DNA from 2 places in the Alitiscatomonas sp. genome. Region 1 is predicted to be linked to the other one. Evidence: riboswitches for the same ligand, from Rfam matches in the RefSeq annotation. Region 1 holds a riboswitch; the other holds the start of a gene.

Region 1 (5,294 bases):
ACAGACCCTGGAACTGTCCGCAGAAGAAACAGAAGCCCACGTAGGTACCCATGGCAGCCATCTGTTTTACAATGGCCTTATGGATGTCCACCAGACCCTTAAAGTTTCCGGAGGCATAGCCGTAGGAAACGCCCGCGATGACGAACAGAAGGAAGATAATGGGGATCAGGCCCTTTAAGAACGGAGAACCGATGAGGCCGCCGTCTTCGGCTGCAATGACTCCTGTGAAGAACAGGACCAGCAGACAGGCCACATAGACCAGGGTCGAGATCCCGGAGGCCCGGAGCCCCTTTTTCTCAGACGGAGTCAGGTCTTCCATTTTTTCCAGTTCGCCGTGGTAAACGCCGAATCTGGGCTCCACGATCTTCTGTACAAGGATTCCGATAACGACTACACAGAGAACAGTGGAAGCGATCTTAAAGATCCAGTTGCAGGTCACGTCCACGGTAAAAGCGGAATCTCCCATAAAGGAAGCCAGGGTATCGTTGGTGATCCCCATAAGGAGCGTATCCGTACCGGAGATGACCGGATTGGCGGCGTAGCCCACCTGGGCTCCGATATAGCCGCAGATCATACCGGCCACCGGATGCTTTCCAACACCCATGAAGGCCATGGCAGCCAGGGGCGGTACCATAACGCTGGCGGCGTCGGAGGCCAGGTTTCCGATGATGCCGATGAGCACGCATACATAGGGGACCAGGGCAGCGGGAACATTTTTCATGGAGCTTCTTAAAAGAGAATTGAGCATCCCGGCTTCCTCACAGATACCGGTGCCGATGGTCATGGTAAGCACAAGACCAAGGGGGGCGAAGCCGGTGAAGTTTTTCACCATATTGTCCAAGAACCAGAGAAGGCCTTCTTTTGAAAAGAAGTTCTTTGACATGACGATCTCTCCGGTGGCCGGATTGGTGAGACTGGTGCCCAGGAAGGTGAAGATCGTTCCCAGGATGGCCACAATAAAGAACAGGAACACGAACAGCATGGTCGGCGGCGGCAGCTTATTGCAGACAGTCTCAACTCCGTCCATGAAACGGGCCAGCAACGGTTTCTTCTCTACGGTCTTTTCTTTCATGGCGTTTCCCCCTTTGTAATAGATTGAAAAAAGTATGTTGAATACTATACCATAATACCATATATTGTGCAAAAAATCCAGCAAAGTTTTCAATATTTAGCGGATAATTAACGCATTATATTGAAAACATCCGATTAAAAAATGGAATACGTAAACGATTCGGAATGTTATGAATGTTTTGAAACGGATCCGGAACATGACGCTGCCAGTCTTGAAAATCCGACGGGATTGTAGTAAAATTAACATTGTATGCAGCTGCGCAGAATGCGCTGGGACAGGCAACAGATTCAATAAGAAAAGGAGAATGAGATCCGTGTATATTACCGACGATATCATTTATGCAGGCGTCAACGACCACCAGGTGGATCTGTTTGAGGGACAGTATCGGGTCCCCAACGGAATGGCCTACAATTCCTATGTGATAAAAGATGAAAAAATTGCCGTTATGGATACGGTGGATGGAAAATTCACCCATGAATGGCTGGACAATGTGGAGAAAGCCCTGGCAGGAAGAAAGCCGGATTATCTGGTGGTCCAGCATATGGAGCCGGACCACTCGGCCAATATCCAGAATTTTATGAAGGCTTATCCAGAGGCAGTGATCGTGGCCAATGCAAAGACCTTCTGTATGGTTGGGAATTTCTTCCGCTCCATGGATTTAGAAGGCCGGACCCTGGAGGTGAAAAACGGGGACAGCCTTTCCCTGGGAAAACATGTGTTAAATTTTGTATTTGCTCCCATGGTCCACTGGCCGGAGGTCATGGTGACCTATGACAGCACGGATAAGGTCCTGTTTTCTGCCGATGGCTTCGGAAAATTCGGGGCTCTGGATGTGGAAGAGGACTGGGATGACGAGGCGAGACGGTATTATATCGGGATCGTGGGCAAGTACGGGGCACAGGTGCAGAACCTGTTAAAGGCGGCCTCTGCGCTGTATATCCAGACCATCTGCCCCCTGCACGGACCGGTGTTAAAGGAAAATCTGGGCCACTACCTGGAAAAATACCATACCTGGTCTTCCTACGGGGTGGAGGACGACGGCGTGGTCATCGCTTATACATCCGTATATGGAAATACGAAAAAGGCGGCTGAGACGCTGGCAGCGAAGCTGACGGAAAAAGGATGCCCCAAAGTGGTCTTATGCGATCTGGCCCGGATGGATATGTCAAAGGCTGTGGAAAACGCTTTCCGTTACGGCAAGCTGGTACTGGCCACCACCACCTATAATGCCGATATCTTCCCCTTCATGCGGGAATTCATCGACCATCTGACGGAGCGGGGCTTTAAAAAGCGCACGGTGGGACTGATGGAAAACGGCTCCTGGGCTCCCATGGCAGCAAAGATCATGAAGGGAATGCTGGAGGGCTCCAAGGACATCACCTGGCTCAATACGACTGTAAAGATCACCTCCTCCTTAAGCGAGGATAATTTAAAGGAGATCGACGCCATGGCCGAGGAGCTGTGCCGGGAGTATATCGCCAGATCCGATGAAAAGGCCAATAAGCACGACATGACCGCTTTATTTAAGATCGGCTACGGTCTTTATGTGGTCACCTCCAACGACGGGACCAGGGATAATGGCCTGATCGTGAATACGGTGAGCCAGCTGACGGATAATCCGTTCCGGGTGGCGGTGAACATCAATAAGGCCAATTATTCCCATCATGTGATCAAAAAGACAGGGATCTTAAACGTCAACTGCCTGTCTGTGGAAGCGCCCTTTGAGGTATTCCAGAATTTCGGCTTCCAGAGCGGCCGGAACGTGGACAAATTTGAAAGCTGGGAGACATGCCGGTCCGATAACGACCTGGTGTTCCTTCCCAAGTACATCAACGCCTTCATGTCCTTAAAGGTGGAACAGTACGTGGATCTGGATACTCACGGCATGTTCATCTGTACCGTTACAGAGGCCCGCGTCATGAGCGATAAGGAGACCATGACCTATACGTATTACCAGAAGAATGTGAAGCCGAAGCCGGAAACAGACGGCAAAAAGGGCTTTGTCTGCAAGATCTGCGGATACATTTATGAGGGAGATACCCTTCCCGACGACTATATCTGTCCCTTATGCAAGCATGGAGCCGCGGATTTTGAGCCCATCGGGTAAATATCAGGTTTTTCTTGCAATCTGGAAAAATCGTGGTATGATAATACCATGCACATCAGATGTGCCGGGGCCGCACAGAAAGGCGGAACCGTAAACTGAATATGGAAAAAGAGGGAGCTTGCCGCGGCAGGCTGAGAGGGAATGAAGGAACGATTCCGACCTGTTGAACCTGATACGGATAATGCCGGCGTAGGAATGAAGCGAGTCATTGGAGGAACTTATCCGTTTGGGATAGGTTCCTTTTTTTCATGTTTCTTTCCTCTTTTTCAAAAATCATGGAAGGAGAGCGGATATGGATTACACAACACAGATGGACGCGGCCAGAAAGGGGATCATTACCCGGGAAATGGAGCTGGTGGCCAGAAAAGAGAAGAGGACGGCGGAGGAGATCCGTCAGTGGGTGGCAGAGGGCCGGGCGGCCATTCCCTGCAACCGGGTCCATAAGGCCCTGGATCCCAACGGCATCGGCTCCATGCTGAAGACGAAGATCAATGTGAACCTGGGGACCTCCAGAGACTGCATGGATCTGGACACGGAGGTGGAGAAGGTGAACCGGGCCGTGGCCATGGGAGCGGAAGCGATCATGGATCTCAGCTCCTTTGGAGATACCCGCGTTTTCCGGAGACGGCTCACAGCAGAATGTCCGGCTATCATCGGCACCGTACCGATTTACGACGCTGTGGTATATTATCACAAGGCCTTAAAGGAGATCACCACCGAAGAGTGGCTGGATATCGTCCGGATGCACGCGGAGGACGGCGTGGACTTTATGACCATCCACTGCGGCATCAACCGGTCAACGGCAAAGCGCTTTAAAGAAAACAGGCATCTCACCAATATCGTTTCCCGGGGCGGCTCCATTATCTTTGCGTGGATGGAGATGACGGGGAAGGAAAACCCGTTTTATGAGCATTTTGACGACATTCTGGAGATCTGCCGGGAGTACGACGTGACCTTAAGCCTGGGAGACGCCTGCCGTCCGGGGTGTCTTAAGGACGCCAGCGATATTTCCCAGATCGAGGAATTAGTGACCCTGGGAGAGCTGACAAGACGGGCCTGGGAAAAGGATGTCCAGGTGATCATCGAGGGGCCGGGCCATATGCCCTTAAACCAGATCGAGGCCAATATGCGGATCCAGAAGGAGATCTGCAAGGGAGCCCCGTTTTATGTTCTGGGACCGCTGGTGACCGACGTGGCCCCCGGATATGACCATATTACGGCGGCCATTGGAGGAGCCCTGGCAGCAGCGGCAGGCGCGTCCTTCCTCTGCTATGTGACTCCGGCGGAGCATTTAAGGCTTCCCAATGTGGACGATGTAAAGGAGGGGATCATCGCGTCCCGGATCGCTGCCCATGCGGCGGATATCGCCAAGGGGATCCCGTCGGCCATGGACTGGGACAATGAAATGAGCCTGGCAAGAAAAAATCTGGACTGGGAGAAGATGTTTTCCCTGGCCATTGATCCGGAAAAGGCCAGACGGTACCGGGCAGAGGCAAAGCCGGAAAAGGAAGATACATGCTCCATGTGCGGGAATTTCTGCGCGGTAAAGAATATGAACCGGATCCTGGATGGAGAGATCGTAAATATTTTTGAAGAGTAGGGGGAGAGGGTCATGAAGATTTCTTTGAAAAAAACAGTAACAGCGGCCATGCTGGCGGCGCTGACCGTGGCGTTATCGGGCTTTTATATCCCCATCGGGGTATCCAAATGCTATCCCATCCAGCATATGGTCAACGTTTTGTGCGCTGTATTTTTAGGCCCAGGCTACGGAGTCATGGCGGCCTTCTGTACCTCTCTGATCCGGAACCTCATGGGAACCGGAAGCCTTCTGGCCTTTCCGGGGAGCATGGTGGGGGCGCTGCTCTGCGGCATCCTGTATGAGAAAACGGGAAAGCTGCTGCCCACATACCTGGGAGAGGTAATTGGAACAGGCGTCCTGGGCGGGATGCTCTGCTATCCGGTGGCAGTGGTCCTCATGGGAAAAGAGGCGGCGCTTTTTACGTATGTGATGCCCTTCCTTATGAGCACCTGCTGCGGGACCATCATGGCTGCGGCCTTTGTGGGAGTGCTGGAAAAGAGCCATGTGATCTCTTATATCCGGGGAGTTATGGGGGA
Region 2 (5,294 bases), on a different contig from region 1:
CCAGGGAAACAGAAGATCGTTCTGGGGCATATAGGCAAAATGACTTGAAAGCCCCCGGATCTCTTCTCCATCCACCAGGATCCTCCCGCGATCAGGCGAAAGGATCCCGGTCAGAAGCTTTAGGACCGTAGACTTTCCGCAGCCCGACGGCCCCAGAAGGCTGACAAACTCTCCCTCTGCCACGCCGAAGGAAATATCCTCCAGAACCTGCCTTTCCCCATAGGAAAAAGACAGGCCGGAAATCTCCAGCTTCATCATTTTCTTTACTCCTTATCTGGAAGAAATTCATTGGTATAGCACTCAGCCGCCGGGATTGCCTCCTGGATGACACCGTACTCCACCATAAATTCCGTATAATTATCCCATACCCGGTCCTTCATCTCTCCCCAGCGGTCCGCATCCTCCGCATATTTGTCTGCCAGGTACTTCTGGGACATGGTGAGCATTTCCAGGGAATAATCCGGAGCATATTTATGAAGGATCTCTGCGCTCTCCTCCGGTTTTTCCATGGCAAATCCATATCCCCTGGAGGTGGCAGCCAGGAATTTCTTCACCATCTCCGGCTTCTCCTCCAGGACCTGATTCCCTGCAATGATCACCGGCGTATAATAATCCAGCCGCTCGTCCAGATCCCGTACCGGCATATAGCTGATGGGGAAATCATTGAGTTCACATTTCACACTGTCCCACGCCTCGTAGAACCACATGATATCCACCTTATCCTTTAGGGCCTCAAACCCAGAGCCATCGGAGATCACCAGGTTCAGCTTTGAAAAATCGGCTCCAGCCTGGGTCATGACCGCCTTTAATACGGCTTCCTCTCCCGGGCCGCCCCAGCCTGCATACGTTTTCCCCTCAAAATCCTTTGGAGAATGGATCCCCTTATCTTTGTAAGCCGCAAAGCCCGAGGTATTATGCTGGATCACTGCCGCGATGGCCTTAATGGGAAGCGGATCCTCGGACGTTAAGGCAACGGTCACATCCTCCTGGTAGCTGATCCCGAAATCGCCTTTTCCCACAGCCACCAGAGAAGCCGTAGCCCCTTCTGTCGGCTCCACAATATTCACCTTCAGTCCTTCTTCCTCATAATATCCCTGGTCCAGGGCCACATACATGCCTGTATGATTGGTGTTTGCCACATAATCCAGGATCACGGTCACCTCTTCCAGCTCCGCCTTTTCCGAAGTTCCCCCTGCTGTCTCACTTTCTCCTTTTTTTCCACAGCCTCCCAGGACCATGGATACTGCCAGGGCACAGGCCGCTGCAGCCGCAAGATTCCTCTTCATCTTTCTCATTGTCTTCTCCTCCAGTTTTTATGTTCTATATTACCGCTGTTTTCTCAGATACGGCATTCCCAGGTACTGGTACAGCCGGATGAGCCCATTCATGCACAGGCTTAAAAAAATGATCACTGCCACACAGGCAAACACCTTATCCAGCATATAGCCGTTTTTCACCCGCAGAAGGTAATAGCCCAGCCCTTCCTGGGAGCCGATCCACTCTCCCACCACCGCTCCGCTGATGCTGTATGTGGCCGCCACCTTAAGTCCCGAAAGAAGCGCCGGCACTGCCGCCGGGATCTTCACCAGACAATAGGTTTTCCATTGTCCTGCCCCGTAGGACCGGACCAGATGCACATATTCCGCATCCACCTGGCTCAGGCCGTCGGAAAAGCTCACCGCCACCGGGAAAAAGCACATTAAAACCACTGTCAGGATCTTGGGAGCAGCGCCGAAGCCCATATAAATGATGAAAATTGGCGCCAGAACGATCATGGGCACCGTCTGTGTCACCACCAGGACCGGATAAAGTCCCTGGCGGATCATTGGAAAACAGTCCATAAGGATCCCCAGCGCCAGGGCCAGGACCAGGGAAATGGCCACGCCCGCCAGGGCTTCTGCCACTGTTACCCGGGCATGCAGCGCCAGCACAGGCAGTTCCTGTACCAGGGTTTCCGCCACCTGGACTGGCGACGGCAGCACATATAGGGGGATCCCAAAGATCCGTACCGCCCCCTCCCAGAGGACCAGGAGGCCCAGAATGAAGAAAGCCGGCATCAGCCTTTCCGATGTCTGTTTCATACAAATTTTCTCCTTTTCCATTAAAAAAAGACCGCCGGATAACGGCAGTCAGTCAGGCATACGCTTATGTCCCTACGTTGGCATTATCCAAATCAGGTTATGGGTCGAAATTCACAATTTCCTCTCAGCCTGTATACAGGCTCCCCTTGTTATGAATCATATTTTTACATCTGGAACTGATTATAGCACGGAATCCAGCCTTACGCAACGGCAAAGTTCAAAAAAGACCGGAACCCCCATAAAAGAGTTCCGGCCTTATAAAGCCTAGTCGGTAAGGAAGCAGGACACGAAGTGGCCCGGGCTGATCTCCTTAAGCTGCGGCTCCTCCGAGCGGCAGCGGTCCGTCGCATACGGACACCGGTTCGCAAAACGGCATGCCTTCGGCGGCTCGATGGGCGAAGTGATCTCTCCCTTTAACAGGATCCTCTCCCTCCGGTTGTCCAGGGACGGGATCGGGATCGCTGATAACAGCGCCTGGGTATACGGGTGCGTCGGGTGGGCAAACAGCTCCTCTGACGGTGCCTTCTCGATCAGCTTTCCAAGATACATGACCGCGATGTCGTCCGAGAAATGGTTTACTACGGACAGGTCATGGGTGATGAACATGTAGGTCAGACCCATCTTGTTCTGCAGCTGCTTCATCAGGTTCAGGATCTGCGCCTGGATCGATACGTCCAGGGCCGATACCGGCTCGTCACACACGATGAACTTCGGGTTTAACGCCAGTGCCCTCGCGATCCCGATCCTCTGGCGGCGGCCTCCGTCCAGCTCGTGGGGGTATGTGTTGATCAAACGGTCTGCAAGGCCTACCGTCTCCATCAACTCACGCACACGGTCCATCTGCTCGTTCTTGTCCGTGATGATCTTGTTGATCTTTAACGGATCCGCGATGATCTGGCTGATGGTCTTACGCGGGTTTAAGCTGGAGAACGGGTCCTGGAAGATGATCTGCATGTCTGTACGTTTCTTTCGCATCTCCTCCGCAGACAGCTTCACCACATCCTGGCCCTCGAACAGCACCTCGCCGGCCGTCGGCTCGATCAGACGCAGGATCGCACGGCCTGTGGTGGACTTTCCGCAGCCGGACTCGCCTACCACGCCCAACGTCTTTCCTTTTTCGATCGTAAAGGTGACATCATCCACGGCGTGCAGCATCCCCTTCGGGGTTTTGAAATACTTTCTGAGATTTTTTACTTCAAGCAGCGGCTGGCTCATCGAATGTTCACCTTCCCTTCATGGATGTTGTCTTTGTTGTACAGGTGGCACTCCACATAGTGGGTATCGTTCCGGTACGTCCTCGGCGGCTTCTGCGTCTTGCAGATCTCCATCGCATACTCGCATCTCGGGCAGAACGCGCATCCCTTCGGCAGGTTGCTGGGATCCGGCATCAGGCCCTTGATGGGCTTTAACTCTGCCTGCCGGTTCTCAAGGTTCGGCAGGGAGTTGAACAGACCCTCTGTATACGGGTGGCGGGTATTCTTGAAGATATCCTCCAGGGTCCCGTGCTCGATGACACGCCCTGCGTATACCACCGATACCTCGTCACAGATCTCGGCCACGATCCCCAGGTCATGGGTGATCATTAACATCGAGGTGTTGTATTTGTCACGCAGGCCCTTCATCATCTCCAGCACCTGCGCCTGGATCGTCACGTCCAGGGCCGTTGTCGGCTCGTCCGCGATCAGAAGCTCCGGGTTGCACGCAAGCGCCATGGCGATGACCACGCGCTGCTTCATTCCGCCGGAGAACTGGTGCGGGTACTCGCCTCCGCGGCTTCCGGGGATCCCTACTAACTCCAGCATCTCCCTGGCCTTCTGCATCGGGTCCACGTCTTTTTCATGGAGCTTGATGACCTCTGCGATCTGCTCCTCTACCGTCATGACCGGGTCTAAGGAGGTCATGGGATCCTGGAAGATCATGGCTACTTTCTTTCCCCGGATGTCCTGCATCTCTTTTTCACTCATGGAAAGGATGTCCTGGCCGTCCAGCTTGATGCTTCCGTCCACGATCACTCCCGGCGGGTCCGGGATCAGCCGTAACAGGGACAGGCCCGTCGTTGTCTTTCCGGCTCCCGTCTCTCCTACCAGGCCCAGGGTCTTTCCTCTCCCGATCTCAAGGTCCAGGCCGTTTAATGCCTGCACCACTCCGTAGTCCGTGCGGAATTCCACCACCAGGTTCTTGATCTCTGCGGTCAGGTCCTTCCCCTCGGTCTTCTTGTTTTCGATTTTTACATTTTCGCTCATCTTGCTACCCCCTTAACGCAGTCTCGGATCAAGTGCATCACGAAGTCCGTCACCCAGAAGGTTGAGTGAGAGGATCGTGGTCATGATTGCAAGGCCCGGGAACAGGCACATGTAGCTGTAGTCACGGATGTAGGCACGGGCTCCGGAGAGCATTGCGCCCCACTCCGGTCTCGGCGCCGGGATTCCCAGTCCGATGAAGGAAAGGCCTGCGATGGAAAGGATGACCGATGCCACCTGTAAGGTCGTCTGCACGATGATCGGCGCAAGGCTGTTGGGCAGCACCTCATGGAAGATGATCGTCGCATCCTTGGCCCCGATGGCCCTTGCTGCCTCCACGTAGTCGGCGTCACGGGCTGTGATGACCGCTCCGCGCACGACACGGGAGAACGTCGGGATCGAGGATACCGCCTGCGCGATGACAAGGTTCGGGATGGAGTTTCCAAGGGAAGCCACGATACAGATCGCAAGCAGCGTTCCGGGGATCGCAAGGAAGATGTCCATGATACGCATGATGATCATGTCTGTCTTTCCTCCGAAGTATCCGGCTGCCGCTCCGAGGATCAGGCCCACGGTCAGGGAAACTGCCACGGTCACCACTCCGATGGAAAGGGAAACGGTGGAACCGTACATGACACGCAGTAAGATGTCACGGCCCATCTCGTCCGTTCCGAACCAGTGGTCCGCACTGGGCGCCTGGAGGGCCTCGCTGTAATTGGTCTTGATCACCTGCGTTTCATAGTCGATCAGGATCGGAGAAAGGATCGCCATCAGCGTCAGCAGTGCAACGATCACAAGTCCGAGGACTGCCGTCTTGTTCCGGCAGAGACGCTTCCAGACTTCTACGAACTGACTCTTCTTCTTGATGTCAGCAGGTGCATTTACATTTTTTGCAGAAGCATTGCTCATTACTGTCTTCCCCTCCTTACTTATACTGTGCTTTGATTCGCGGATCGATGAAGCCGTAGATCAG

What was found. Region 1 has a riboswitch for thiamine pyrophosphate ahead of thiC (phosphomethylpyrimidine synthase ThiC). Riboswitches for the same ligand answer to the same signal wherever they lie in the genome.
Region 2: linked by a shared signal. The riboswitch ahead of WIH05_RS10645 (ABC transporter permease) and the one ahead of thiC (phosphomethylpyrimidine synthase ThiC) in region 1 are both predicted to bind thiamine pyrophosphate.

Annotation. Positions count from the first base shown of each region.
Region 1 covers NZ_JAXXBR010000102.1:14,668-19,961, forward strand. The annotation lists gene WIH05_RS11015 (AbgT family transporter) at 1-1,072, opposite strand, end outside; gene WIH05_RS11020 (flavin reductase) at 1,386-3,179, shown strand; TPP riboswitch at 3,280-3,392, shown strand; gene thiC (phosphomethylpyrimidine synthase ThiC) at 3,472-4,779, shown strand; gene thiW (energy coupling factor transporter S component ThiW) at 4,792-5,294, shown strand, end outside.
Region 2 covers NZ_JAXXBR010000099.1:12,975-18,268, reverse strand. The annotation lists gene WIH05_RS10655 (ABC transporter ATP-binding protein) at 1-258, opposite strand, end outside; gene WIH05_RS10650 (ABC transporter substrate-binding protein) at 264-1,295, opposite strand; gene WIH05_RS10645 (ABC transporter permease) at 1,326-2,081, opposite strand; TPP riboswitch at 2,134-2,238, opposite strand; gene WIH05_RS10640 (dipeptide ABC transporter ATP-binding protein) at 2,346-3,296, opposite strand; gene WIH05_RS10635 (ABC transporter ATP-binding protein) at 3,293-4,324, opposite strand; gene WIH05_RS10630 (ABC transporter permease) at 4,337-5,230, opposite strand; gene nikB (nickel ABC transporter permease) at 5,247-5,294, opposite strand, start outside.